3 regions of the Arthrobacter sp. A5 genome follow, and region 2 is predicted to be linked to each of the others. Evidence: riboswitches for the same ligand, from Rfam matches in the RefSeq annotation. Region 2 holds a riboswitch; each other region holds the start of a gene.
What was found. A riboswitch is a leader RNA that binds a small molecule or an ion and turns the genes downstream of it on or off. The one in region 2 is predicted to bind fluoride.

Region 1 (9,365 bases), 1.7 Mb from region 2:
CGTGGAGGGTTCGGTGCCGACTCCCACAACGGCCGCGTCTGCGGTGACCGTTTCCCCGTCGTCGAGCTGCAGGCGGGCCCCCGTGCCGGTTTCGGTCCAGCCGGCCACGCCGACGCCCAGGTGCAGGCGGACGCCGGCGCGTCGGTGGAGATCCCCCACGACGGCGCCAAGCACGTTGCCGAGCTCGCGGTGGAGCAGGGTGGGGCTGCGGTCGATCAGGGTGACGGCGAGGCCGCGTTCGCGGGCGGTGGAGGCGATTTCGCAGCCGATGAACCCTCCGCCGATGATGGCGATCCGCACTGCCCCGGTCATGGCCCGGTCGATGGCCCGGGCGTCCGCCAGGGTGCGCAGGGCCCACACATGCGGGGAGTGCATGGGGGCGCCGGGCAGGTGCCTGGCCCGGACGCCGGTGGCGATGACGAGCTTGTCGAACCCGATGTCGGCCCCGGTGTCGAGGGTGACCGTGCGGCGGGTGATGTCCAGGGCTGCGGCCGCGGCCCCGGACATCCACCGTGCGTCCAGGGGGGTGTAGGTGCGCAGTGGGAGGTCTTTGATGCTGCGGCTTCCGGTGAGCAGTCCCTTGGAGAGCGGTGTGCGGTTGTAGGGGCCGTGGGGTTCGTCCCCGATCATCACCAGCTCTCCGGTGAACCCCGTTTCGCGCAGGCGTTCCGCGGCGGAGATGGCGGCCAGTCCGTTGCCGACGATCAGGATGCGTTCGTGTCGGGTGTTCATGGGTTCCTCCCGGTGATGCTGATGGCCTGCATGGGGCAGATCCTTGCGGCCTGCAGCACCTTCTCGGTGTCCTGCCCGGACGGGGCGGGCGTGTAGCGCAGGCGCCCGTCGGGGCCCAGGGCGAAGACCTGGGGTGCTTCCTGCTGGCACAGGCCGAACAGGTGGCAGTGGTTGTTGTCCACGCTGATGCTGATGCGTCCCGCGGACGACGGCGCGTCGATGTTGTTGGGTGCCACCGGGTCAGACCTCTTCCGGGGAGATGCGCAGACCCGCGGCCGCCCGGGCCGGCAGCAGCCTGAGGAGGAACAGCAGCCCGGCCGCGCCGGCGCATCCGAGGACGCCGACGCCGAGAAGGCCCAGGGCCTTGACCTCGGCGGAGGCGGTGAAGGTGTGGATCAGGGACAGGGCGAAGGAGCCGTAGGCCAGGTAGTGCACCAGGTGCCAGCGGCGGTAGCCCAGGCGGCGCTGCAGCACGATGGAGGCGGCGACGGCCAGTCCAAGGTCGAGGCCGATGATGCCCAGTCCGACACTGGTGTCCCCGCCGGCCACGAAGGGCACCAGGGCGTTGATGGGCCGGAACACGGTCCCGGTCTGGAAGATGTAGGAAACCCGTGCAGGCAGCCGAACGTCAGGGTCGTCACGGCCAGGACCATGTGCGTGGTCGACATGGTGGTCCTGCTGACAATCCTGCGTGCCCACCCGGTGGTGGTCAGGATACCGAAGCAGACCGTGAGTGCCATGAGCCCGTAGGACAGGTAGCCCGCCAGTGTCGCGATGTGCCTGATGCCCTGGTCGAAGGGTACGTACTGTTCAAGGGGTACATACGCCGCGGCGAGGGAGGACAGGCCCGGTCCGGTGGCGGCCAACGCGACCAGGTGAAGTGTATCGGGCAAGGCGATCTCCTTGGAGTAGACTCGGTTCCGCGTAGTCCTACATGTCGTAGGAGTTGAATCTTACATGATGTAAGACAAGAGGTAGTGTCCATGGGAAGGATTGTTATGGACGGAACGGTGGCGGCATGATCCATGGGGACGGCCCCGACGAGGGGCGCAGGCAGCGGGGCGAGCTGGAGGCGCAGGTGCTGGCGGTGCTGTGGGCTGCCGACACCCGGGCCATGACCGGGGCTCAGGTGCATGAGGCGTTGCAGGCACCGGACCTGTCCTATAAGACCGTGCTGACGGTGTTGACCCGTCTGCTGGCCAAGGGACAGGTGGCCCGTGAAAAGTCCGGGCGGGCCTTTCTCTTCCGTCCGGTTCCGGACGGGTCGGCTGTCACTGCAGAACGGATGGCCCGGGTTCTGGCCCGGGGGGCGGACCGCGCTGCGGTCCTGCAGGGCTTCCTCGACGCCATCGACCCCGCCGACGAAGCGGTGTTGCGGGAGCTGATCTCCGCCCACGACCACCGGAACGGCCGGCCATGATCGTCAGCGTTTACATCCCCCTGCTGCTCGGATGCCTGCTCGCCTGGTTGGGGACGTACTTGGGGCGATGGTTCGCTCCGGCCGCAGCGACCCGGCTGCTCACCGCACTGGCCGTTCTTTCGGCCACGGCCACCACGGGATCCCTGCTCTTGATGGCGGTCGGCGGACTGCTCAAGACCATCGCCGGCCCCCTAGCAGGACAGGGCGGCGTCCTGGGGGTCAGGGACTCGGTGCCCTGGCCGGTCGGGGCGGCGGCGGCGCTGGTGCTGGCCATGCTCGCGGTCCGGCTGATCCGTGTCGTGGCTTTTGAGGTGGGCATCCTGCGCGAACTCCGGGAAGCCGTAGGCTTCACCGATGAAAGCCTGCTTGTGTTCGACGACGCGCGGATCTACGCCTACGCCGTGCCCGTCGGAAGGGGAACGGTCGTTGTCTCGACGGCCATGATGGACACCCTGGATGCGGGAGAACGCCGGGCACTGTTGGCCCATGAGCAGGCCCACCTGACCCATCGGCACCACCTGCACCGGCTGGCTGCCTCGCTCGGGACGGCGTTGAATCCCCTGCTGGGCCCCCTGGCCCGGGAAGTGAAGCTGCAGACCGAACGCTGGGCGGACGAGAGCGCGGCCACCCTGACCACCCGCCAGGTCACGGCCCGGTCCCTGGCCCGTGCCGCTCTGGCGGCAGCCATGGTCCCGCGCGCCTCCCTGGCCTATGCGGCGGACAGCATCCGGGAGCGGCTGGACGCCCTGGCCGCGGCACCGGAACGGAACCGCTGGCACACCGTTGTCCCGGCGGCCGTTGCCTGTGCCATTGCCGGGGGTGCCCTGCTCGATGCTGCCAAGGCCTGCTGCCGGCTGATCGAAATCATCTGCCCGTGAAGCAGGCCAGACCTCCGGCCCGTACCCGGAGCCGGGGACCGCGGCCGGGCCCGGCGGGAGGATCCATACCGTGATCACACTGGTTGCTGCGGGGGCGGTGTCCCTGCTGGCGTCGCTGCTGCTCACTCCTTTGTTTGTCCGGCTGGCACACTCGCGGCGGCATGCCACCGGGCCTGCGGGGGATGCGGTCACCACCATGGGCGGCATCGTGGTGATCACCAGCTCGCTGCTGGGATACCTGACCGTCGTGATGCTCAAGGGCCCGCCGCCCGCCGCCCACCGCCACGGCCGGGCTGATCATTTTCCTGCTCATCGGCCTCGGAATCGTTGGAGCGGTGGCGGACATCATCACGGCCCGGCAGCGGAGCAGTCGGACCCTGGGGCGCCTCATCAAAGGCTGCGGCCAGCTGATCGTCGTGGTGGTATTCGGGGTCCTGTCCCTGACCCTGACCGATGCCCACGGCGTCGCCCCCGCATCGTTGGACGTGTCCTTACTGCGCGACCTACCCGCCGGTTTCGCGGGCCTGGGCGTTGTTGCCGGCGTCGTGGCGGCGACGGCGTGGATCTGTGTGCTGGTGGGAGGGATGGCAAACGCCGCCACCACGGTGGAGGATTTCGACGGGCTGGCGGTGGGAGCTCTTATCTTCTCGATCGGTGCGTTCGTGTTGATTGGTTTCTGGCAGACCGTCCAGTCCTGCACCAATCCGGCACTCCGTTCCCTGCTGGCACACAAGTGTTACCCGGTCACGGATCCGGCCGGCCTCACCGAAATGGCGGTCGTGCTCGTCTCCGCCCTGGTCGGATTCCTCTGGTGGAACACCTACCCCACCCGGGTGCGTCTAGGGGAAACCGGCACCACGGCGCTTGGCGGTGCTCTGGCCGGGTTGGCCATCTTTGCCCGTACGGAACTGCTCCTGGTGCTGGTCGGCGGCCTCTTCCTGTTCCTGGCCGCGACCCGGATGGTCCCGGGCATCGGCAGACATGGATCCGCGGCAGGTCCACGTGGTCCGTTGCATAGGAACCTGGAATCTGCCGGGTGGGCGCGGATGACGGTGATCGTCAGGTTCTGGATTAGCGCAGGGCTGGCCGGCGCAACCGGCTTCGGGATCTTTTACGCGGACTGGGTGGTCCGGTAGGGCCATCCCCGCCGGGGGTGTCGCGGTTCTCCGGAGGGGAGGTGCCGGACCACCGGGGAGCCGGTCCGGGCTGCGGGTACGCTGCGGCCGCCAGTGTAAAGCCTGGCTCACCTGTCGGCCCGCTCCCCGCCGGGGCGGCCAGTCACCGATGCACCGCCTCCACACCGGTACGCGGCGTGCCGCGTTTCATCAGGGGGATGAAGAGCAGGAGGGCGGCCCCCTGGGAGGCCACGATGAAGACCAGCACGCCGGGCAGCGAGGCGGCGTACAGTGCCCCGATGATGGTGGCCCCGACCAGCCACGCCACACCGTAGATGGAGGTAAGGATGACGACACCCCAGACCAAGCCAATTGCAAGCCTCTGACATGCCGCAACGTCGCCCTCGCCTCCGAAAACGTCGACACGTGGCGCGACGAGCTCGCCACCATCGACCGGGACCTCGGCTCTGTGCCGCTCCTCCCACCGCTGCTGAAAGCACGTCTGGAAGCCCGCCGCGTTCAGGTTGCACACTTCATAACGCGACATCAGGAGCCACAATGACGCGTCGCGTTCTTCGGTTACGTCCCGTGGAGTGGTGTAGTTCCCGGCTTCTGAGCATCGGATTTCCGACGTGAAGAGCCATCGTGCGATGGTCAGTGAGTACCGATCAAAGAACTCACAAAGGACACAAACACACGATGGCTCTAGACCAGTCTGCCCTGCTCGATCTCCTCGGACAACTGAAGCTCACCGATGTCTCGGACCGGATCCGTGCCGCGACCGAAACGCTGTACCAGCAGCTCATCGAGGCTGAGGCGACCGCGTTCATCGGTGCCGCCCCGTTCGAGCGCTCCGAGGCGCCTACCACCCAGCGCAACGGGTCCCGGCCCAGGACGTTGACTACTACCGCCGGGGACCTGAACCTGAAGATCCCGAAGCTGCGGAACGGGTCGTTCTTCCCGGCCTTGCTGGAGCGCCGCCGCCGTGTGGACCAGGCTCTTTACGCGGTGGTGATGGAGGCCTACCTGCACGGGGTCTCCACCCGCAAGGTCGATGATCTGGTCAAAGCGCTCGGGGCCGATACCGGGATCTCCAAGTCTGAAGTTTCCCGGATCTGCGAGGCCCTCGACCACGAAGTCGGCGCGTTCAGGGACCGCGATCTGTCGGTCATGGAATACCCGTATGTGTTCCTGGACGCCACCTACTGCAAGGCCCGTGTCGGGCACCGTGTGGTGTCCCAGGCGGTCGTGGTCGCCTTCGGGGTTGCCGCCGACGGACGCCGGGAAGTCCTGGGCTTCGACGTCGGCGACAGCGAAAACGAAACGTTCTGGACGGCGTTCCTGCGGTCGTTGAAGGCCCGCGGGCTGGACGGAGTGAAGCTGGTGATCTCCGACGCCCACAGCGGCCTGAAGAAAGCCATCGGGACGGTGTTCCAGGGCGCGGCATGGCAGCGCTGCCGCGTGCATTTCATGCGCAACGTTCTCTCGACCGTGCCGAAGGGATCCCAGGACATGGTTGCCTCGATCATCCGCACCGCCTTCGCCCAGCCCGATGCCGGGCACGTGAACACCCAGTTCGACGAAGTCACCCGGATGCTGGTCAAATCCCATCCGAAGGTCGCCGCGATGCTCGGCGACGCCCGGGAGGACGTGCTCGCGTTCACCGGGTTCCCCGCCAGACACTGGCGCCAGATCTGGTCCACGAATCCCATGGAACGGGTCAACAAGGAAATCAAGAGGCGGACCGACGTCGTCGGGGTCTTCCCCAACCCTGCAGCCCTCCTCCGGCTCGCCGGCGCGGTCCTCGTCGAGCAACACGACGAGTGGGAAGCCGGGGACCGCCGATACCTTTCCGAGGCGTCCATGGCCGAACTAAAAGCAATGAACACGGCACCCGCCGAACCGGTCGAGGAGGCGATTTTGCTCCCCGAACTCACTGCAGCATAATCAGAGAACTGACCCGCACGGTGTCGAGGCAAACTCCACCACTCAGCGGGACGTAACCCGTTCTTCTCCCCAGCGAAGCAGAGGTCCGTACTGCTCTCACGCAGTTGCGAAAAACGAACGAGAACGGCATAGTCACGGCACGGAACCTCGCAGGTCAGCTTGGCCTGTCGAACTCAACCTTCTGGCGACACTTCCCGGAAATCGCTCAAGAGGTCGCCGACGAGCGTCGAAGCACGCTTCGCGTCGCCCGGACAGTTCCTGCCGGCCCACCACGGGCCAGCGAGCCTGACGGCGCTCTCCGAAGCGAAAACGTGAAACTGAGGGATCAGATTGAGCTTGCAGTCGCACATATCCAACGACTCACAATCGACAACGAGGCACTTGGAGAACAACTTGAAGCCCAAAGGCACATTGTAAAACTTCCCAGGGGCGGCTCGCAGAGATGAAGAACGGTATTTCTGCGCTCGGAAACAACAACCAACAGCCCTCGGGCGTTATGAGAGACCGGGGTACGGCAACCTCGAACCCGACCGACTGGCTGACCACTATGTGGCGGGGGTGTGCCGAATCCGTTAGGGACTCGCAGCCCGATGGACCCCTCCTACACTGCGGTCCAAAGCATTTTGCGAGTTTTGCCGCCGTGGTCGTCCAGCGGCGAAAATCCGGTCCCGGACACTATGGATGTGCATCCACCACCCCGGGTCCTGATCCCGTCGAGCCGGTGGCAGGGCATGGACTACTCGTTTCCGCAATCGGGACGCTGTACAGTTCGGATCAACGGCGATGGATCCCGCCGGGGAGTGAATGCCCGAACCGCCATTATGGCTGATGGTTTCCTGCCTTGTCGTTCGAAGGTAGGTCACTATGCCCGGAATAGTTGCCGCGCCCAGGCTGTGGTGGCCGGCCTCCACCGTTGAGGCAATGGCCGGGGCAGACGGAAACCATCTGCATTGTTTGCCAATACCGGCTCCTGTCCGGGCTCAGGCCGCACTGGTGGTGGAGTGGTGAGCGTCCGGCCTGAACGACCCTTGGTTCCGCGGGCTTCCTTTGTCCTGGCTGGGGAAGAGGTCCGCCAGCTGTGGTCGTTCGTGCATGGGGACATCATGGACGGTGGCCTGCGCCGGTATCTGCGCGGCTCGTTGGGGTTGTGTCCGCGCCATGCCTGGGGCCATGCGGTCGTGGAGATCGAATTGTGGCAGGCCGGGGCCGGGCTGCGGGGAGGGCACCAACCTTTCGATGTTGCCGTCCTCCACGAGGACCTTCTGAACCATGTGGCCTCTGAACTGGGGCGCCGGCCCGGAATGTTCCACCGGCATCCGGAAGCCATCCTCAGCCCGGTGAACCCTTGCCGTATCTGCAGTGAAATGGACGGACCGGCCACGCCAGGGCTGCGGATGGGCTACGCGAATTCGAACACGGCTGCCCTGACCGATGAGGCCAACCTCCTGGACTACACCCGGCGTTGGTGCACCGAAACTCTGGATACCTGGGCGGCCCGGGCCTGCCCGGCCTGCACAGGTGAGGACGCCGACAGCGTCCAAGACTGGTTCACCGGGTCATTGGCGGACCGGGCACTGTTGTGCCGACGGCACCTGCTGGCATCAGGGAGCCTGAGCGCCGAGCTCCGGACCATGGTGGTTCAACGACTGACGGAAATCCGCAGACGCCTGCTACGGCTCATCGAGTCCATGACCGATACGGGGGCGCCTGCCACGGCCGGGGACAACGCGTCATGGATTGAGGCCCTGGGCTGGTTCGCCGGCTGGGGTCTGCCCCTGCACCTGGCACAGACAGGAATCCCGCCCTTTCCACGTCCCACACAAGATCCCCTCTGAAAGGAAGCACCATGGAAGAACATTTTGCCGTGATCGAAATCCCCGCCGGCAGCAACAACAAATATGAGATGGACCATGACAGTGGCCGCATTGTCCTGGACCGTGCCCTGTACACGGCTTTCGGCTACCCGGCCGACTACGGATTCATCGACGGGACCTTGGGCCTGGACGGCGACCCGCTGGACGTTCTGGTCCTGCTGGAGAACCCGGTGCTTCCGGGCATCGGAATCCGGGTCCGGGCCGTGGGGGTCTTCAACATGGTCGACGAGGCCGGACCGGACTCAAAGATCATTGCCGTGCCCTTTGGCGACCGCCGCTGGGACGACATCACCGACACCGGCGACGTTCCCGCACCGGTGCGGGAACGGATTGAGCATTTCTTTACCCACTACAAGGAACTGGAACCGGGGAAGTGGGTGACTGTGCAGGGCTGGGGCGGCCGCGAGGAAGCGGACCGGCTCCTGGCCGAGGCCTATGAAAGGCACAGCTAAACCGGCCCGGAGCCGCCGGTGATAGCACGGTCATGGGCTGGCGCCGGGTAGACACGGCACTGTAGGGTCGGTATCGGTGATGGATCCCGCCGGAACTGCCCTGCAGTTCGAACCGCCGCCTGGCTGATGGTTCCTACCTTTGCACTTCAAAGGTAGGTGGACTATGCCCGGTCTCGGCACTCTGATCCTGCTGCGTCACGGCCAAAGCACCCTCAACGCCCAAGGACGGTTTACCGGGCTGCTCGACCCGCCGCTGACGACCCGGGGCCGTGGGGAAGCCCGGCACGCCGCCGAAACCCTCGCCGCCGCCGCATTCATCCCCGAGATCATACTTTCCTCCACGATGGCCCGTGCCGTGGAAACGGCAGAGCTGGTCACCGGGTTGCTCACGGCCGGGACGGCGTCGGTCCAAACGGCCTGGGAACTCAATGAACGCAGCTATGGCTCCCTGACCGGACGGCGAAGAAAAGAACTTCTGGCCGAATTCGGGCCCCAGGTGCTCCATTACTGGCGCCGGTCCCTCTACGCGGCCCCGCCACCGATGACACCCCGGCAGCTGGCCGCCATCGGCCGCAGCCACGCAGTGGCTGCCATGCCCCCGGGCACCGCCCGCCCCACGGAGTCCCTGAACGCCGTGGCCACACGGGTCCGGGGACTCTGGCACCAAACCCTCCGGCCCCTCCTGCACGCCGGATCAGAAGTCTTGGTGGTCGGCCACGGCAATTCCCTGCGTGCCCTGTGCCTGGTCATCGACTCCCTCACCGAGGACGAGGTCGAGGGGTTGAACCTGCCCACCGGGCACCCGTTGGAATACCGCTTCCACCCAGGATTCGTTCCGTATCCGCGGGCCGGGACCTACCTTGACCCCGGCGCAGCCGCCGACGCCGTGGGCGTACTCGCCGCCGACGGCGGCACGTGAACGGCCACATGCTTTCCAACCTTGACCA
Region 2 (12,970 bases):
CTTGATGGCCCCGCGCTCGTCAAGGTCGGCCGCGGATTCGTCGGCCTCTGCCGCACCGTCCTCGGGGTACAAGAGAATTTCGCCGGTCTCGGGGTCAAGCCACCAGGAGGTCCCGAAGTCGGAATTGAATTCGAGCGCAAGCGTGAGAGTGTCCATCTCGATTTGGTCCAGAAGCAGCACGATCGTGCCTCCTCTGCCGATACGCATCCGGCCCGCGGGACGGATGCTCCGTCCGTTCAGGACGGATAAACGGCAGTATATGCACAAAGCAGTCTGCAACAAAGGCGGGAACGCGGACTTCAGCTGTCGAACAGGCCACATGGACATTCTGGGCCATCAGCTGTCGAGCAGGCCGCGGACATCCTGGAGTCCGCCTCGGTCAGGTTTAGCCCGAAGCCGCCGGCCTTGACGCTGCACAGGAACACCTGCGTGCTGGATTTGAAGTCCTCGATCACCTGGCCGCGGCGCCGCATCCTGCCGTCCAGATACTTGCCGTCCAGATAGGAGTATTCGATGCCGGCGGCGTCCAGACGCTCGGCGGCGTTGCCCAGGAAGCTGGCGAACTGGCTGAAGATCGGCGTTCAAAACGCCGAGCCTCGACGGCCCAGTTGGGCATCACGAAGGTCGGGGCCACCACAGGAAGGGCCTGCCGGCAGCACCGGAGTCGGCGACGGCCCGGTGCTCAGGGCTAACCAACACCGGGGGCCGCAGGCCTTCGCAAGGTCAGCACCGCGGGCTCCTAGCGAATGGATGGGGTACCCAAAGAGGTCGGTGCCGAATCACTGGGTGGTTAAATTCAGTCCCTGCGGGGTGCGTCGGTGTCAGCACTGGGGCTATGGCGAAATTTGGTCCAGCGGACGGTTCCGGGTATGAGGAGTGAACTGAACCAGGATGGCGGCGATACCCAGGAACACGGAAATCAACAGCAACGCCGCAAGAATGGACATATGCGGCAGAAACGGGGCTATGACCAGGACGCCGATTCCGCCGCCGATGTGGCCCGCTCCGTCCACCAGAGCGAAGCCCGTGGTCCGTGCCCGGGTCGGGAAGCTTTCAGCGGTCAACGCGTAAGTGGGTGACACCCACAGGTTGAAGCCGGCGAAAATCAGTATCGCCTCAACGAACGAGACCACAATGCTTGTCCCGGCCAGCGCGATGAGGAATGCCCCGATCAGGGTCACCACCGCAGCAATGGGCAGCCAGTACCGGCGTTCGAGCCGTTCCACGTAAAATGACATGATGACTGCCTCCGCCACGAACCCGAAGGTGCCCACGGCGGCGATCACGCCCGCCTCGGGCGGCGGGTACTCCAGAGAGGTCAGGACGCTCGTGAATCCGGAGGCGTAGGCGTAGACGGTGATGTAGCCGATGAACCACATAAGGAAGAGCAGCAACAGCCGGCGCCGGTACAGCGGGCTGGAGAACAGATCCCGGTACGGCACCTTTGAGGGCGGCGTGATCCTCCGGGCCGCATCCTCGACGACGGGTTCGGACAGCGGCCCGTGCCGCTCGGCCCTCAGCTCCATCTGCCGGACAACTTTGTCCGCTTCCTCCATTCACGGCCAGGAGGGCGCCAAGGCCGTACATCCAGCGCCATCCGTTATCGAAGCCGGGCCCGGCCACCGCGAATGGGAGTCCGAGCGGCCAGGCGGTAGGCTCCGTGGTCAGGATCAGTCCGAGCCAGATCCCGAGCAGCGCACCCAACGAGGACATGACGAAGATGATGGTCGTAAATTTCGCCCTGGCCCGTCGCGGGGGCAACCTCATTGATGTACGTGTTGACAATGGCCAGATCCGCACCGATGCCCATTCCCGTGATGATGCGGGCGACGTTGAAATTGACATACCCGGGTGCCAGGGCGTTGTAGAGCGAGCCCAGGCCGGTAATCAGCGTGGTGATGAGCAGCATGTTGCGCCGCCCGATTTTATCCGCAATGGGGCTAAGGATCAGTGTTCCCACCACGTAACCGGCCAGGTTGAGCACCACGGGCAGCGGCAACGCATCCAATGCGTTCTGCGGGGTGCAGCCGGGTCTGAGGGCGATACAGGTCTGGATGAACGAGACGTTGATATCGAAAATGTCGTAGAACGTGAACAGGAAGCCCAGCCCGATGATTCCAATGAACAGGTAGGACAGTGACCAGACGTCGAGGCGCTCCAACCTCGCGACGATCATCTGTCCTGGGCGGGACACAATCTGTTCCTGGGAGCCAGCCATATCTTCCCTTTTTCCTCTTGGTAGAGAGTCCGGCGGCATCGGCTTGGCGCCGCCGAGGCGTGATGCTGAGTCGGTGTATTAAGAGTGCACTCGATCGGCCCAATGAACAATACATCGCACATTCGCAGACATCGCACATTCGCAGCGCCAATGGCCGATAAGTCGCGCGCCCTTGCCGAATGCGTTAGTGGCTGCTAACCTATTCCATATGCTTGACCTGCTGGAGGTGGCAGCCGAACCGAACAGACGACGATTGCTCCAACTGCTGGCCCGCGGCGAACAGACCGTGACCCAGCTGAGCGCTGCGTTTCCCGTGAGCCGCTCGGCCATCTCGCAGCACCTGCTGCTGCTGGCGGAGGCAGGCCTGGTGACGGCCAGAAAGGACGGCCGCAACAGGCTCTACCGGCTGGAGGAGGGCGGGATGAGTCGGCTCCGGCGTGTCATCGACCAGTTCTGGACCACCGAGCTCGACCAGCTCGTCGACGACGCGGCCCACTTCCATCAACAAACGCTGCAAGGAGATTCCGATGGCCTTCGATAAGACCGTATTCCTGCCCCTGGACCCCGACGCCGTCTTCGATCTCATCACCCAGCCGGAACGCCTCCGCCGCTGGAAGACGGTCAGTGCGCGTCTGGACCTGCGGGTCGCCGGGGAGTACCGCTGGACCATCGTGCCCGGCCACTCGGCCGCGGGCACGTCTCGGAGATCGAACCCGGCCGGCACATCGTCTTCAGCTGGGGCTGGGAGGGTTCGGCGGACCTGCCGCCGGGAGCGTCCACCGTCTCGATCACGCTGGACGCGGCCGACGGCGGCACTAACCTCAGGCTGGTCCATGACGGTCTCACGGGTGAGCAGGCCGCCGACCATGCCGAGGGCTGGAACCATTTCCTGGGCCGGCTGGTCGCATTCGGAACCACCGGCGACGCCGGCGCGGACGAGTGGTCTGCGGCACCCGACCCGCTCAACGAACTCAATAGCGCCGAGGCAGCGCTGGCCATCGTGCAGCGGGCGCTGCACTCGTTGACGGAGGCGGATCTGTCCAAGCCGACCCCGTGCAGCGACTTTACGGTTGCGGGACTGGTGGACCATCTGTTCGGTTCTGTCGCCGGCATTGGTCGCGCCCTCGGCGCCGCTGTCGCTGAAGGAGCAGCGCCGTCGTCGGCCGCGGCAAACGGGACATCGGCAGGAGCAGCCAACAGGCCGTCGTCGGCGGAGGTGCGGATCGCCGACGCCGCGCAGGTCACGCTGGAAGCCTTCACCCGCCGTGGTCTGCAGGGCACCATCGAGATGGGCTTCGCCGAGCTGCCCGCGACTATCGTGGCCAGCATCCTGAACATTGAATTCCTGGTTCACGCCTGGGACCTGGCCGTCGCCACCGGTCAGACCATCGACGTGGCGCCCGTGCTCTCCGACTATGTGCTGGGCCTGGCCCGGATCACCATCAGCCCCCAGCAGCGTGCCAGCGGTAGCTTCTCCGAGGCCACCGTCGTTGACGAGTCCGCCGCCAGCCTGGACCGCCTGATCGCCTTCACCGGCCGGCAGGTTTCGGCCTCGTACGGAGCGCGCAGTGGTTGATGTCCAGTCCGAAACCGTGATTGACCGGCCGTGCCCCGAGGTGGCGGGCTACGCCGCGGACCCGGACAACGCTCCGCGGTGGTACAAGAACATTGCCTCGGCGCAATGGCGGACGGCGAAACAACTGCAGGTGGGTTCCGAAGTTGCCTTCACAGCTAGATTCCTGGGCCGGGACCTGGATTACGTTTACCGCATCACCGAGCTGGTCCCTGGGGAAAAGCTGGTGATGCGTACGGCGCAGGGCCCTTTTCCGATGCGGACCACCTACACGTGGACGGACTTGGATGACCGCACAACACGGATGACCCTGCGCAATAAGGGGGAGCCGAGGGGGTTTTCACGCATCCTTGCCCCCTTCCTGGCCTTGATGATGCGTTTAGCCATGCAGAAGGACCCGAAGCAACTCAAGACCATCTTGGAATCAACCACCTTGGAATCAAACAATCGGAAGGGAATGTCATGAGCAAGTTCATTTACCTGTACAAGGGTCCGGCCACACCCATGGATCAGTTCACCCCGGAACAGTCTGCCGCGCAGACGGAGGCCTGGGGAGCATGGATGAGCCGCGTCGGTCCGGCCTTGGTGGACGCCGGAAATCCGTTCGCCGACGGCGCCGCCGTCGTCGACGACGGCTCCACGGCGGCCCCGTCGTCTGATGTGACGGGATACAGCATTGTCGAGGCGGAGAGCCTCGAAGCTGCCAAGAACTTCACCCAGGACCATCCGTTCCTCGCCGAGGGCAACGGCAGGTACCGCCTGGAGATATTCGAGCTGATCGACATGCAGATGTAGACCACGGCTGTGGACCACGGCGTCCCGTTCCTGCCGGCAACTCCCACCCACACGGCGTGCAGGGTGGGAGCTGCTGGCAGGGCGGCACTAGTGTGCCTGGGGAAGCAGAATCGCTCTATTCGTCGTGGCCCTGATCCATGCTCATTTGGTCTGCCGCCGGCGGCGTCTCGCCCGGCGGGACCCCGCCGCCGGGCTCCAGGCCGGTGATATGGCCGTTGACCGGATCGGGGTTTGCCGAGGCACCCGGGTCTCCATTCTTCTGCGCGGCCGGATGTTCCGTTCCCGGTTTGTCCGGGTTCGCCGGGTCCTTTTCCGGGTGGTAAGTGCTCATGCGCCAGCCGTCCTTTCCAAAAGCCGATAGGTTCTTGCGGTGGTGTGCGTTTTTGCGGTTATGTTGGGGTTATGTTGGTTAGTGTTCCAGCGGGGCGAAGCCGGCCTTGTCTACCTTGCGGTGAAAATGCATTCCCGCAAGCCCTCCCAGCATGGCGGCACCAAGGCTGACGACGGCGACGACCACCAGCGCGATAATGCCGGCGCCCGTGAGCTGCCCTTCGTCAACCGGGATCCGCGGGAAGCTGTTGAGGCTGGCCAGGATATTGAACTGGTTCCCTGCAACGAGTCCCAGGATGGCCACCACGACGGCGATAATCACCGCCCAGATCCAGACCATCAGTCCCTGCTTTGGGCCGTTGAACCGGGCCATTCGGCCGGCCACGTAGCCGCCGCAGTAGTACGCGACGAATAGGATGGCCAGCAATATGATGATGCCGACGATCCCGACGGTTTGCGGATTCTTCGACGCCTTGTCGAGTGCCTGGGATGCGTCGGAATTCGTCGCCACGCCGACGGCGGTGCCCGCTGCGGCGGCCAACGCCGTCAATAACACCGCCGTTCCGGTTGCCGTCAGCCAGCCGAAAAACGCCGATCCGACCTTGATCCCGCCATAACGCTCCTTTTCGCGGGCCACGGCACCTTCCCGGCTTACGGCGTCGCTCCGGCCGACGACGCCGTCCCGTCCGAGCCGATCGCCCCGGCCCGTGCGGTCATCCCGGCCGGTGCCACGGGCCTGGGACCGGTCCGCCTCCGACGGACGGTTCCGCGGCCCCGGACCGCGGGAGCGGTCCGAGGCCTCGTCCCCGGCATTGATGCTGCTGCTCACGGCCGGTTCCGGCCGCCCGAGCCCGCATCATCGACACCTTCAGTCTCGATCTTTTCCTTGCGGACTTCCTCATTGACGGTCTCTTCGCCGGAGACGGTTTCCGTGCCCAGACGCACGCGTTCGACGGGGACTGTTTCCTTCTCCACCACCGGACGCTCCTCGTGCAACGTGACCTGATGCTCGTCTTCGGTAAGGTCGGGACCGCCTAGAGCATCGCCGCGGTTGGCCTCGGTTATGGGCTCCCTCTCGATCCTGACCTCTTCACGGCTGACGGGCACGGTTTTGGTGACGTTTTCGGTGACGATGTACTTGCGGAGCCTGGCGCGGCCGGTCTCCCGTTGTTCCGTGCCGACCCGAAGCTGCTCCTCGGATCGGGTCATGGCGTCGTCCGTATTAGGACCGGATGTGTCGCGTCCAGCGGCGCCGGTCCCGGTCCCGGTCCCCTCGACGTAACCCGATCCGCCGGCTGCCAGCTCATAATATCTGTACAGCTCGTCCTGCTCTTCCTCGGACAGGTGTCCGTCGGGATCGACCCGGGGAGCATCCTTGACCTTGTCCTTGCTGTACGGCACCACAATGTCGTTCCCCCGGGCAGAGGCGTCGTCCAGTGGCACGAAGGATTCGGAAGTGCCGAAGAGCCCGGTCTTGGCGGTGACCCAGTTCGGCTGTCCTGTTTCGTCGTCGACATAGATTTGCCCGATGGATCCAATTTTGTCCCCGTTGGAGGTGAGGACGTCGCCGCCGCTTTCGGCCAGACCGGTGAGATTTTCTGTGCTGATCATGATGTTCTCGCTTTCCATTGATGGTGCTGATGAATTGTGCGCAACAGATCCGGCCCCCGTCCGCGGCCGAGGACGCCGATGGGCGTACCGGTGGGAACGTTCGCGTATTTTCGGCCGCCTTGCCGGTGCTGCTGGCAATCCAGTGGATGAAGGACGACGACGACGTCTGCCGCGCTCGACGCGGGAAGGGCAGCGGAGCTGACGAGCGCGTACCTCAAGAACACGGGCATCCGAAACACTGGCCCCGAGAAAGCGCGCCATGCCGTCACCGGCCTGGATGTGAGGAAGTCCAGCATGAATTCTCCCGATGGCTTGCTGCAGCGAAAGGTTCCGTAGAGAAACCTGCCAGTTCCTAGCTTAAACCGGCAGCACCCCAAATTGGCAAGGGTGCTTGCTATATTTTTTTCGCCCAGCTATCCAGTTGCGGATGGATGCCCGCGGGGTGTCGACCCCCGGACTTCTATCGGCTGTCGGGGTCCCGGTCTTAGCTGTCGGGCGCTGCATCCTCGTCAGGTTCCACGATGTCCGGATCAATCGATCGGGAGAAGTCGACGGCGGGCGAATCCCGGGCCCGGGCGTGCTCGCTGGGTTCCTGTTCGCTGCCGTCCGGGGCGCGGGGGTCTGGATTTTCCGTCATGGCGCCAGCGTAGTCCTGTCTTGTGTTGCTGGGAACATGCCTACGGGCAGGGCTCCGTCCACCGGTGCTGCCGGGAACATGCCTACGGGCAGGGCTCCGTCCACCGGTGCTGCCGGGAAGGGGCAGGATCCCCGCCCACCGCCAGCAGCGCAAATCCGGTGCTGGCGCTGACAGCGCAAATCCGGCGCTGGCGCAGGCTGGGGCTTGGCGGTAAAGTCGTGATCCGGTGATGGATCCCGCCGGAGCCGGCGTGCCCGGTTCGAACCGCCGGTTGGCTGATGGTTCCTGCCTTGATCAACAGAGGTGGGTGAGTCGTGGGTGTGAGCGACCAACAGCCCCGCCATCATTGGGCCCATCGGTCCGCAGAGCTGTCCGACACGTCGGGTGTCACCGGAGGGGCCGGGCCGGTATTGGTGGGCACGATGCCCGGCCAGCCGGCCGCCGTCATCCTTAACGCTGCGGCACTTGCCGTCCGGCTCGGTGTTGAATTGGTCTGCGCTTACGTGGATGTGGCCTCCTACCCCGTGACCGGCCGCGGGGGAGCACCGGCCGGTGTCAGGCCCATCGATCCAGACACTATTGACGACGGCGGCGTGGAAATTCCGGCGGAGTTGACCGATCGCCTGGGCCAGGTGCTGGCGTCCAGCCCGGTCGTGTGGTCACTGCAGCTGCTTTCCGGGGACCCGGCACGGGCACTGGGCGTGCTGGCAGCCAGTCTGCAGGCAACCATGATCGTCGTCGGCACCCGGGAGCACGGCATCGGCGCGCGACTGGAGGACCTCCTGACCGGGTCCGTGGCCGTACATTTGACGCACCGCCAGCATTGCCCGGTGCTGGTGGTTCCGCTGGCGCCCGGCGGGGCGAGGCGAGAGCGGTGACGGAACCGGCGCATACGCCTCCGGCGCTGCAGCCTTGGATTGAGGATCCGGAGGCCGTTGCGGCGCGTCCTGCGCGCCCGGTTCATCTGCACCTTGGCCATATTCTGCTGGTAATCGCCGGCGGGATCGGTGGGACACTGGCACGGTACGGTCTGGGGACCGTGCTTCCGGCGCCGGCGGGGTGGCCGCTGCCGACGCTGCTGATCAACCTTTGCGGTGCCTTATTGCTGGGACTGCTGCTGGAAAACCTGGTGCGGCGCGGACCGGACCAGGGCGCGCTGCGGATCATCCGGCTGCTGGTGGGCACCGGATGCATGGGCGCCTTCACCACCTACAGTTCGCTGGTCCTGGATGCCAATGTGCTGCTCTCCAACGGCAGGATCTCCGGTGCGGCTCTCTATCTGGGCCTGAGCCTGGTCGGCGGGCTGGCCGCCACGACCGCCGGAATCTGGGCCGGCGCGCTGTTGCACCGGAGCGCGGGCGGCGGTCCGACGTGACGGTCGTGCTGCTTGCCCTCGCCGGTGGCCTCGGCGCCGGCACCCGGTTCCTGCTGGACGGACTGATCCGCTCCCGCTTCCGTACCGCCATTCCGATGGGCACCATCGCCATCAATCTGACCGGTTCGCTGGCCCTGGGCTTGGTGGCCGGACTGGTCCTGGGCCATCAGGCGCCAACGGATTTTCAGCTCATCGCCGGCACCGGATTCCTGGGCGGATACACGACATTCAGCACCGCCAGCTTCGAGACCGTGCGGCTGATCCAGGGCGGTCGCATCTGGTTCGCCGTCGTCAACGGACTGGGCACAATGGCGCTGGCCGTGGCAGCAGGGGCTGGAGGGCTGGGGTTGGCGGCCCTGCTCTAAGGGTGCTCGTCCGTCCGAAACCACGACGTAAGGAAGTCATATGTTTATGTACTCCGATCTGCGGATGCCTCTGATCGCCGCCCCCATGGCCGGCGGGCCATCGACTCCCGGGCTCGTTGCAGCGGCCGCCGCGGCGGGGGGCCTCGGCATCCTCGCCGCGGGCTACAAAACGGTCCCCGCGATGGCAGAGGAGCTCGAAATTACCCGTGGGCTATCGGACAACCGGCTAGGAATCAACCTCTTCGTCCCGGCGCCGCCAGGGCCGGTTGGCAACGGTTCCTCATCGGATCGGGCCGCGCTCGTGGCCGGCTACCGCCGCATCCTGCAGGAGGAAGCGGACCGGTACGGCGTCTCCCTGCCGGAGCCGGATCCGTCGGACACCGATGCCTATGCCGCGAAAGTCGATTACGTCGTCGCGCACCCGCTACCCCTGGTCAGTTTCACCTTTGGCACCCCGGAACCGGATGTCGTCGAACGCCTGCACCGAGTGGGGATGCACGTGACGGTGACGGTGACGGACGCTGCCGAGGCCCGCGCCGCGGTGCGTTGCGGGGCGGACAGCCTCTGCGTCCAGGGCCCCGATGGCGGCGGGCACCGGGGCACCCACACAGCGGAGGAATCGCCGGGCAGCGACAATCTTGGCGCCCTGCTGACGGACCTCCGCCGGCTCACCACCTTGCCGCTGATTGCCGCCGGCGGTGTGCGGTCCGCGGCGAACATCACCGGACTGCTGGGACAGGGGGCGGCGGCCGTCCAGCTAGGCACCCTGCTGCTGCGCAGCCCCGAGTCCGGGGCCCAGCAAACCCACAAGGACGCTCTCGTCTCCGGACGGTACACCGGCACCACGCTGACCCGGGCTTTCTCCGGCCGCTTTGCCCGCGGACTCACCAACCGCTTCATCCGGGCGCACGATGGCCAGGCGCCCGCGGCGTATCCCGAGGTCAACCAGTTGACACGTCCCCTTCGTGCGGCCGCGGCGGCGGTAGGGGACGCGGACGGCCTGGCGCTCTGGGCGGGCGTGGGATTCGCCGCCTGCCGTGCCGAGCCGGCCGAACAGATCATGGCCGAATTGTGGCGAGAGGCATGCGCCGCTGCGCCGACCGACGACGGGAGCGCGTGAACACCGGCTCCGCGCCCGGGCGATGAGCCGGGCTGACGTCGGGTCGGCATGGGGATCAGGCGCCCCCCCGGCACGGTCGCGTAATATCCCGTCCGTTCCTTCCGGCCAGGCCGTTCAGCGGCCGTGGCTGCCGGAGAGTGCCTCCGGTCCTGCACCCCGTTCGGCCGGGTCGTCCAGGCGGTTGTTGGTCATCCCGTCAATTTCCAGCGATTCCGGCAGGATGTCACGTTCGATCGTGGTGGCCAACGGGATTTCCTTGACGAAACACAGCAGGACGACGGCGATGAGAACGAGCGGGACCATATAGAGGAACACCGGGGTCAACGCATCGTTGTACGCGCCGACAATTACGTCCCGGACCGCCGCGGGCAGGTCCCTGACAATAGCCGGCGTGAAGGAGTTGCTGGCGCTTGCCGCACCGGACGCCGCACCGGGCATGCGGTCGCTGAGCAGCTGCGTCAGCTTGGCAACGAAGAGGCTTCCGACAACGGCGGATCCCAGCGAGGCGCCGATCTGCCGGAAGTAGTTGTTGGACGCGGTTGCCGTACCGACCTGGGAGATCGGGAACGAGTTCTGCACGATGAGGATAAGGATCTGCATGCTCATGCCGAGGCCGACGCCCATCACGGCCAGGTAGCTGCAGAGCACCCACAAGGCCAGCGTCGAGGTCATCGTGGAGAGCAGAACAAGGGCAACCGCGACAATGAACGTACCCACCAGCGGCAGCCACTTATAGCGACCCGTCTTACTCACCAGTTGCCCGGAGATGAGGGAGGTGACCAGCAGCGCCGCCATCAGGGGGATCATCAGGAAACCGGCCTCGGTGGCATTGGCTCCTGTCACCATCTGCAGGTAGGTCGGCAGGTAGGCCAGGGCACCGAACATTGCGATTCCGATGATCAGGCCGGCCCCGGTGGTGAGGTTGAAGTTTCCGTCCTTGAAAAGGTGCAGCGGCATGATCGGCTCGGCGGCGCGCCGCTCCACCAGCACAAAGGCCACGGCTGTGAGAACGGTGCCGACGATCAACGCGATGATGACCGGAGAATTCCAGTCATAGGTTGTTCCGCCCCAGGTGGTGACCAGCACGAGGCAGGTCGACGCGATCGCCAGAAGCATCATGCCGCCAACGTCCAGGCGCGGCTTCCCTTTCGCAACCTCGGGCAAGCGGAGGAAGAACATCGCGGAAGCGATGGCAAGAAGGCCCAGCGGAATGTTCATCCAGAAGGCCCAGCGCCAGCCGATTCCTTCGGTGAACCAGCCACCGAGCAGCGGTCCGGCGACGGAGGAGAGGGCAAAGACGCCGCCCATGATGCCCATGTACTTGCCGCGTTCGCGGGCCGGCACGACGTCGGCGATGATGGCTTGGGAGAGGATCATCAGACCGCCGCCACCGAGGCCCTGGACGCTGCGCCCGATGATGAGCCAGGTCATATCCTGGGACAGACCGCCGACGATTGAACCGATGATGAAGAGGGCGATGGCCCCGAGGAATAAGCCCTTGCGTCCGATGAGATCCCCGAGCTTGCCGTAAATCGGCAGCATGATCGTCGACGCCAGGATGTAGGCCGTCGTGACCCACAGCATGTGGTCAACGCCGTTCAGCTCGCCGACGATGGTGGGCAGGGCGGTGCTGAAGATTGTCTGGTCCAATGATGCCAGCAGCATCGTCACCATCAGCCCGGCAAAGACGAGCAGGATGTTGCGTTTATTCGCTGCTGCCACGGATGGCGAAACAGTCGGTAACTCGGTCATCGGGTTCTTTCTCCTGAATTTAAGTTGTTGCCGTTGCGGTGGGCGTCCTCCGCAACGTGCGGCGGAGAGGGACATTCCGGTTCGGTTTCCGTAGTCCTCGGGACTAGAATTATATTTGCCTTACCGCTCGGTTAGTATAGTACTTACCGGCCGGTCAGTTAGCAAGCGGATGGGCCAGACCAAGGAAAGTGCGAGGGACATGATGGGCGGGGCGGAAACACGTAAAGCGGGGGGCACCCGAGCACAAATACAAACGGTGGCGCTCCGGCTATTTGCCGAACACGGCTATGAGGCAACGTCAATGCGAGAGATCGCCGAGCAGCTCAATATCACCAAGGCTGCCTTGTACTACCACTTCGCCAGCAAGGAAGACATTGTCCGCGCCCTGATTGAGACGATGCTCGCCCAGACCTCAGAACTGATTCAGTGGGCCGAGGAGCAGGAACCAGGTCCCGTACTGCGGCGGGAAGTGCTGTCCAGATGGGCCGACATCATGCAGGACCAGGGATTGCGGATGTTTCGTTTCATCAGTGCCAATCACGTGGCCATGCGGGAGATTTCCCCTGACAAATCGGGGATGTCGGCTCAGCTGAAACGATTGTTCGAGATTCTTACCCCGCCGAATGCCAGCGTGGCGGACCAACTGCGGGCCCGGTTGTCGCTGGTCGTGATCAACATGGTGGGGATGGCTGCCGGAGACCTGAATGCGAGCGAAGACGAAATCCTCGCCGCCGCCCGGCAGATCTCCGCCGAACTTCTCCCCCGGGGCGACTAGCGATCCGCAGGGCTTGACCTTACAGGGGTCGTGATTACCGCGAGTTGCGGATCTTCCGCAGGAATACGTTCCCAGCGGGCCGCGTGGCCAGGCGGCGGCACGCACTCCGGCACGCGCTGCATGAGCTAACCGGCCTCACCATCGGTTAGATACCAGAGGGCAATCGCCGACCGCGATCCGAAGCCCAGCTTGTGCAAAGTGTTGGCCGCATGATTCTCGACAGTGCGCTCGGAAAGGAACAGGCGCTCGGCGATCGCCCGATTGCCTAGCCCCTCCGCAACCAGCGCTGCCACCTCGGCTTCGCGTGCGGTGAGTGGATGCCGCGGCGTCCGTGTCTGTTCTCAGTGCGGCGAGCCGTCCGAGGTACAACGCCACAGATCCCGACGACGGAGTCTGGTCATTGGCGTTTGACTGCATCC
Region 3 (6,359 bases), 1.7 Mb from region 2:
CGATCACGAGTTTTCATCATCTGCTCCTTGTCTTCCGAACTATTCGGATACAAGAAGCCTGACGATTATGTGCAGTGGCCGCTACCGACAACTGACTCTCAACTCTGCCGACGCAAGGGCACTACAACGCCTCACACCGCGAAACTGCACATAACTGTGAGCTGAGCCTAATAGATGATCTGGTGCCCGGGAGGCTCCAACTGATGCAGCGCCGCCCTCGCGGCGACGGTTTCGCCGGCGTATGCGGGGCAGGTCAAACGTCCGCTGAGCAATTCCGACCCAACAACCCCAAGATCATGATTTTAAGGTGAGGATCAGCGCGGCCTTCCGCGTTAGAACTGACGTTGAGGTTACAAAGTCTTACGCCGAGCCATTCGCTTAACAGGTCATCGTTACTCTGACGCTGCCGGCCAGCCTAATCAGGCTTTCTCCCAAAATCATCCATCACCACTGGACACGACGCGGCCGCCGTCAAACAATGCGACGCTCAACACCTGTTCCGCGACGTTCGGATTGAGTCCGGTTTGGTCGGCTATCCATTCCGGGTTGGGATGCTTCCCTGCTGCCGTGCGGATGATCTGTGCCAGTTGCTGTTTGGTTTCCTCCAGCCGCATGGTGGCGTCCAGGTGGTTTTGGGCAGCACTTTGGAGTGTTCTCTCGTTGTTGAGCGTTTTTCGACCTGGGACCAGGTTCTCGCCGGTACCGGTGCCGGCTTCGTCTACGACGGCGGGGTTTTCGGTGGTGATGGTGAAGTTGCCGGCGTTATAGGTGACAGCATCGATCAAGCCCTTGTCCTGGGTGATGTGCAGGTCGAATTCCGGATAGTCCATGTACGGCAGGACATAGTCCCGAATCATTGCTTTGAGCTGTTCTGGGTACACGAATCGGACTTCAAGGTCGGCAATGTCATGGTCTTGTCTGATCCGGTCAAAAACGACTCTTGAGGTGATGACGGGGTGTACGTTATCCACTGTTTTTTCGCTCCTTTAGGGTTACGTCCCGTGGAGTGGTGTAGTTCCCGGCTTCTGAGCATCGGATTTCCGACGTGAAGAGCCATCGTGCGATGGTCAGTGAGTACCGATCAAAGAACTCACAAAGGACACAAACACACGATGGCTCTAGACCAGTCTGCCCTGCTCGATCTCCTCGGACAACTGAAGCTCACCGATGTCTCGGACCGGATCCGTGCCGCGACCGAAACGCTGTACCAGCAGCTCATCGAGGCTGAGGCGACCGCGTTCATCGGTGCCGCCCCGTTCGAGCGCTCCGAGGCGCCTACCACCCAGCGCAACGGGTCCCGGCCCAGGACGTTGACTACTACCGCCGGGGACCTGAACCTGAAGATCCCGAAGCTGCGGAACGGGTCGTTCTTCCCGGCCTTGCTGGAGCGCCGCCGCCGTGTGGACCAGGCTCTTTACGCGGTGGTGATGGAGGCCTACCTGCACGGGGTCTCCACCCGCAAGGTCGATGATCTGGTCAAAGCGCTCGGGGCCGATACCGGGATCTCCAAGTCTGAAGTTTCCCGGATCTGCGAGGCCCTCGACCACGAAGTCGGCGCGTTCAGGGACCGCGATCTGTCGGTCATGGAATACCCGTATGTGTTCCTGGACGCCACCTACTGCAAGGCCCGTGTCGGGCACCGTGTGGTGTCCCAGGCGGTCGTGGTCGCCTTCGGGGTTGCCGCCGACGGACGCCGGGAAGTCCTGGGCTTCGACGTCGGCGACAGCGAAAACGAAACGTTCTGGACGTGCTCGAACTTCCGCAGGCGCTGGCCTCGGAGGAAAGGCTGCGGTGCTGCGCGGCAGTGTTTGATAGCTATGCAGAGAGGGTCTATGCGGTCCTTCACGCCCCGGTCGACTCGGTGATGCCAGGGACGGGAGAGTAGGGCTTTGAAGTGGTGGGAACCGTTGCTCGGGATCTTGGCAGGTCTGGCCGCCATCTATCTGGTTCTTTTGTTGGCCATCTGGATTTATGCCCGGCGCCATCCGGAGACGGTGGGTCTAAACGATGCACTGCGTCTGTTGCCGGATCTTTTGCGCGTCATCCGGCGCATGGGCGCTGACCGGTCCCTGCCGCGTGGTGTTCGTGTCCGGCTTGTTCTGCTGCTGGTGTACTTGGTGTCTCCGCTGGATCTTGTCCCGGACTTCCTGCCGGTGATTGGTCACGCAGATGACGTCATCATTGTGGCGATCACATTGCGTTCGGTGATTCGCAGTGCTGGGCCGGTGTCGCTGCGCGAGCACTGGCCCGGGACTCCGGCCGGATTGGCGATCATTGAACGGCTCGCAGGGCTGGGCCCGACGGCCGCGAAATCGGGGCAGAGCGATGGTGCTTGACGATGTGCAGGCCGTGGACTCGAATCGGCTGCGGCGGCGCGGATTTGCCCTGGAATGGTTCACTTTGGGCTGGAACGTGATTGGTGTCGTTATTCTGGCGGTTGCCTCGATTGCGGCCGGGTCGGTGGCCCTTGCCGGGTTCGGCCTGGACAGCCTGATTGAGATCGGCGCCAGCCTGGTCGTGATCTGGGAACTCTCGGGCACCGGCGAACAGCGTCAAAGATGGGCCCTGAAATTGATTGGCGGGGCGTTTCTTGTCCTGGCAGGCTACCTGTTGGTCCAATCCGGGGTTGCCTTGGCCGTAGGTCACCGTGCGACACCGAGTCCGGGTGGGATTGCCTGGACTGCTGTCACGGCCGTCGTCATGTTTACCCTCGCTGCGGGCAGGTCACGCACGGGCAAGGCGTTGGGCAATCGGGTCCTGGTGGCCGAAGGGCGGGTGACGTTCATCGACGGGTTGCTGGCCACTGCGGTCCTGACCGGTGTCGTGCTCAATGATTTGGCGGGGTGGCGGTGGGCGGATCCGCTGGCGGGCCTGGTCATCGTCTACTACGCCGTCCGTGAAGCCATGGACATTTTCCGCCATCACCATTAGCCGGTGGCGCGCCCACCCCCGGTGCTCCCGGGCATCGTTGGCGGGTGCATGGAATGGAGATTCCTGGCCGCGCGGTGGGTGTCGTCGCAGGCCGGGTCCTGTCGCCGGCGATGGCCAGACGGGGGCGGTGGGGCGTGTCCTTGCCATGTGTTGCGCTGGGGCAGGGATTCCTGGGCACAGCCACCCCGGGCCCTGTGGCCTTGGCACTGACGACGGCCGGTTCCCCGGCGGATTGCGGACCAATGTGCTGGAGGTCAGCGTGCCGCCGACCCGTCCGAGGATCCGTGTTCCCTGGACGGCCGGTCAGGGGAAGCATCTGTTGGCGTCTGGGGGCTTTTTGCGGTGCGTGTCAGCTGGGCCGGCTTTCGGTTACGATCGTGCTAACGGTGATGGATCCCGCCGGGGCCCTGGGGTCCGAACCGCCAATATGGCTGATGGTTTCCTGCCCCGAGCGACGGGTGGGAGATTGCCATGGGCGAAACGAGTGGGGACCACGGTGGTGCAGATGATCGCACCGCCGCAGGTGAGGGCATTGGTCCGGTACCTGGGACTGCCGGTCCAGTGGGTGTCTCAGATTCCGGGTCCGGGCCGGATCGGGCGGGGAAGTGGCTCAATCCGGGCATTCTCGGGGTGGGTGCGGCTTCCTTTTTCAGTGATTCGGGCCATGAGCTCGTCACCTCCTTGCTGCCGTCCTTTCTCAGTTCGACCCTGCACAGCGGCCCGGCCGCGCTGGGCGCGATAGAGGGCGTCTCGGATGCCCTGGTGGGGTTGAGCAAGCTCGCTGGCGGCCCGCTGTCCAATGATCCGTCCCGCCGGGCCAAGATCGCCTCGGGCGGATACCTGCTGACCGCCATCGCGACGGCCCTGATCGGGGTCTGTACCGCGGTGTGGCAGGTCGCCGGGTTCCGTGCGCTGGCGTGGGCGTCGCGTGGGGTGCGGTCCCCGGCGCGGGACACGCTCCTGGTGTCGATCACGCCCCGGACCGCGTACGGGCGCGCGGCCGGCATTGAACGGGCGGGTGATAACGCGGGGGCCATTGTGGGCCCGCTGCTGGCGGCTTCCCTGGTGGGGCTGCTGGGCATCAGGACGGCGATCGTGTTGTCCTTTATCCCGAGCATGTTTGCTGCCGTGGCCATCGTGGTGGCCGCACGGCAGGCCCGCAAGGTGGTGGCCACCCCGGCCGGGAAGCGGACGCTCAGTTTCAATGTGGGCGAATTGCGTCAGGCCGGCTTGTTCACGGCTCTGCTGCCGGTGTCGTTCTTTGAACTGGGAAACCTTGCGGCGACGCTGCTGATCCTGCGGGCCACGACGGTACTGGAAGCCGGCGGGATGGGCGCCGGGACGGCAGTGACCGCGGCGATCCTGATGTATGCATGCCACAACGCCGCGGCGTCGGCCGCGGCCCTGGCCGGTGGGCATCTGATCGATCGGCTGAGCCCGCGACTGGTCTTCACCCTGGGCGCGGCCATGTATGTGGCCGCCTATCTACTTTTTGCCATCGATGGGGGTGGCTGGGTGGTGTTGCTGGCTGGGTTTGTGCTCGCCGGTGTCGGGATTGGCTTCGCGGAGACGTCGGAGCAGACGGCGGTGGCGTTACTGCTGCCGGACCGGTTGAGGGGCAATGGGTACGGGCTGTTGGGGCTGGTGCAGTCCTTTGGTGACCTGGGCGCGACCGTGGTGGCCGGTGTCCTGTGGGCGGTCTTCTCCCCGACCGTGGCCTTTTTGTATGCGGCGTTCTGGATGGCCGGGGCGGTCTTTTCCTCCCCGGCGCTGACGCCGCGCCGGATGACCGACACCGTTAAGTGATTGGCCCGGGACGGCCCGTCACCGGTGGTGACTGCTTCTAGGACCCATCCGTGGCGGGGGCCGGAACGCCTGCCGGTGCTTGCTGAAGATCTGCTCATAGAGGTCTTCGCCGTAGCTGGTGTAGGCCGGCTCTCCTTCTACGATTCGGTGGGTCCGTCGGCCGTCGTCTTCCCGTTGCGCCTGCAGGAACAGGGCCCTGGGCAGGTGTTGGGTGTAGAGGCCGTGGGAGAGGTCAAAGAAGTGGGTCACGAACACGATGCGTATGTTTGTCTCCAACAGGGCGGTGATGATGTTCCGGGCGATGGCTGATCCTTCGCGTTCGTTGGTGGCGGAGAAGGACTCGTTGAAGAGTACGAGTGAATGGGGGGTGATGGTGTCGGCGATGGTGCTCATGCGCTCGAGTTCCTCATCGAGTTTGCCGCTGTTGAGTTCGGCGTCTTCCTCGCGTTTGTAGTGGCTGTAGATGGCATTGCTGATGCTCGAGCTGAAGTAGTCGGCGCAGACAAACATGCCGCATTGCATCATCAGCTGGGCGGCGCCGAGGCTGCGCAGGAACGTTGATTTTCCGCCCTCGTTGGCACCGGTGAGCCAGGTGGACTGCGAGGGAACCGGTGAGAAATTCCTCCAGCCGGTGCCCGAGCCCGCGTTCGTGGGTTCCGATGACGATCATGGACGCATCCAGGGTGTGGGCCAGGCGTCCCAGCGCGTGGACGGGCTCCCCGGCCAGGGCCCGGTAGCTCCAGGGGATCCCGTACGGGGACAGGATCGGAGAGACGGTCCTTGATTCCGGCGGAGATGGCCTCAAGATCGTCATCGACCCCGTCCGGGTCGATGGGTTGGGAGGCGACCGAGCCGTCCGGTGCCTCCTCCACCAGGTAGCTGGTGACATCCACATAGGCGCAGACCAGCTCGACGTCCAGGCTGTACGCCAGCTCGGCGGCCCGGTGGGCGACGGCCAGCGGCTGGCCGGGGATGACACCCATCAACACGGGGCGGGTAATGCGGTAGTGGGCATCCCGGGGCCGTCCTGGCTCAGTCATGACGGGCGGCCGTTTCCTGAGGGCCGGTTCCCGGCCCGTAGGGCATGGCTGGGTGGGCGTCGGCGATTTCAAGGAGCCGGTTGTATTTGGCTACCCGTTCCCCCCGGGCCGGGGCCCCGGACTTGAGCTGTCCGCAGCCGGAGCCGACGGCCAGGTCCGCCACAAAAGTATCCTCTGTTTCCCCGGAACGGTGGGAGACCATGGCGGTGAACCCGCCCCGGTCGGCGACAGTAAGGGTGTCCAGGGTTTCTGTGACGGTGCCGATTTGGTTGGGTTTGATCAACACCGCGTTCGCGGCCGCCTCCGCGATGCCTGTCCGGACCCGGTCGGGGTTGGTGACGAACAGGTCATCGCCGACGACCTGCACCCGGCGGCCCAGGGCCGCCGTCAGCTCCGGCCACCCCGGCCGGTCATCTTCGGCCAGGGGGTCCTCCAGGCTGCGGATCGGATATTCTGAGATCAGTTTCTCGTAATACCCGGTCAGCTGGGTGGGTGTGTAGGAGCGCCCGTTCAGCTCGTAGCTGCCGTCTTGGTAGAAGTAGTTCGCGGCCGGGTCCAAGGCGATGGACACCCCGCCGGTCC

Region 1: linked by a shared signal. The riboswitch ahead of ACLLJI_RS17295 (hypothetical protein) and the one ahead of ACLLJI_RS09315 (universal stress protein) in region 2 are both predicted to bind fluoride.
Region 3: linked by a shared signal. The riboswitch ahead of ACLLJI_RS17320 (MFS transporter) and the one ahead of ACLLJI_RS09315 (universal stress protein) in region 2 are both predicted to bind fluoride.

The regions. Positions count from the first base shown of each region.
Region 1 covers NZ_CP180316.1:3,658,156-3,667,520, forward strand. The annotation lists gene ACLLJI_RS17255 (NAD(P)/FAD-dependent oxidoreductase) at 1-732, opposite strand, end outside; gene ACLLJI_RS17260 (ferredoxin) at 729-968, opposite strand; gene ACLLJI_RS17265 (hypothetical protein) at 973-1,314, opposite strand; gene ACLLJI_RS17270 (BlaI/MecI/CopY family transcriptional regulator) at 1,751-2,152, shown strand; gene ACLLJI_RS17275 (M48 family metalloprotease) at 2,149-3,030, shown strand; gene ACLLJI_RS17280 (phospho-N-acetylmuramoyl-pentapeptide-transferase) at 3,336-4,166, shown strand; gene ACLLJI_RS17285 (hypothetical protein) at 4,309-4,692, opposite strand; gene ACLLJI_RS17290 (IS256 family transposase) at 4,845-6,092, shown strand; fluoride riboswitch at 6,863-6,938, shown strand; gene ACLLJI_RS17295 (hypothetical protein) at 7,097-7,927, shown strand; gene ACLLJI_RS17300 (inorganic diphosphatase) at 7,939-8,418, shown strand; fluoride riboswitch at 8,485-8,561, shown strand; gene ACLLJI_RS17305 (2,3-bisphosphoglycerate-dependent phosphoglycerate mutase) at 8,582-9,337, shown strand; gene eno (phosphopyruvate hydratase) at 9,346-9,365, shown strand, end outside.
Region 2 covers NZ_CP180316.1:1,990,195-2,003,164, forward strand. The annotation lists gene ACLLJI_RS09245 (UPF0158 family protein) at 1-180, opposite strand, end outside; partial or broken gene ACLLJI_RS09250 (helicase-related protein) at 369-575, opposite strand; gene ACLLJI_RS09255 (MFS transporter) at 834-1,556, opposite strand; gene ACLLJI_RS09260 (MFS transporter) at 1,601-2,218, opposite strand; gene ACLLJI_RS09265 (ArsR/SmtB family transcription factor) at 2,427-2,759, shown strand; partial or broken gene ACLLJI_RS09270 (hypothetical protein) at 2,746-2,835, shown strand; partial or broken gene ACLLJI_RS09275 (SRPBCC family protein) at 2,943-3,065, shown strand; gene ACLLJI_RS09280 (TIGR03086 family metal-binding protein) at 3,219-3,794, shown strand; gene ACLLJI_RS09285 (SRPBCC family protein) at 3,787-4,257, shown strand; gene ACLLJI_RS09290 (YciI family protein) at 4,254-4,586, shown strand; gene ACLLJI_RS09295 (DUF6480 family protein) at 4,702-4,917, opposite strand; gene ACLLJI_RS09300 (hypothetical protein) at 4,996-5,745, opposite strand; gene ACLLJI_RS09305 (DUF2382 domain-containing protein) at 5,742-6,527, opposite strand; gene ACLLJI_RS09310 (hypothetical protein) at 7,012-7,164, opposite strand; fluoride riboswitch at 7,381-7,459, shown strand; gene ACLLJI_RS09315 (universal stress protein) at 7,485-8,042, shown strand; gene ACLLJI_RS09320 (fluoride efflux transporter FluC) at 8,039-8,539, shown strand; gene crcB (fluoride efflux transporter CrcB) at 8,536-8,904, shown strand; gene ACLLJI_RS09330 (nitronate monooxygenase) at 8,945-10,024, shown strand; gene ACLLJI_RS09335 (MDR family MFS transporter) at 10,139-11,776, opposite strand; gene ACLLJI_RS09340 (TetR/AcrR family transcriptional regulator) at 11,979-12,551, shown strand; partial or broken gene ACLLJI_RS09345 (LuxR C-terminal-related transcriptional regulator) at 12,677-12,856, opposite strand.
Region 3 covers NZ_CP180316.1:3,668,258-3,674,616, reverse strand. The annotation lists gene ACLLJI_RS17350 (hypothetical protein) at 1-20, opposite strand, end outside; gene ACLLJI_RS17345 (hypothetical protein) at 438-971, opposite strand; partial or broken gene ACLLJI_RS17340 (IS256 family transposase) at 1,113-1,745, shown strand; gene ACLLJI_RS17335 (hypothetical protein) at 1,748-1,885, shown strand; gene ACLLJI_RS17330 (YkvA family protein) at 1,890-2,336, shown strand; gene ACLLJI_RS17325 (cation transporter) at 2,326-2,931, shown strand; fluoride riboswitch at 3,308-3,383, shown strand; gene ACLLJI_RS17320 (MFS transporter) at 3,403-4,737, shown strand; gene ACLLJI_RS17315 (MutS-related protein) at 4,756-5,265, opposite strand; gene eno (phosphopyruvate hydratase) at 5,770-6,359, opposite strand, start outside.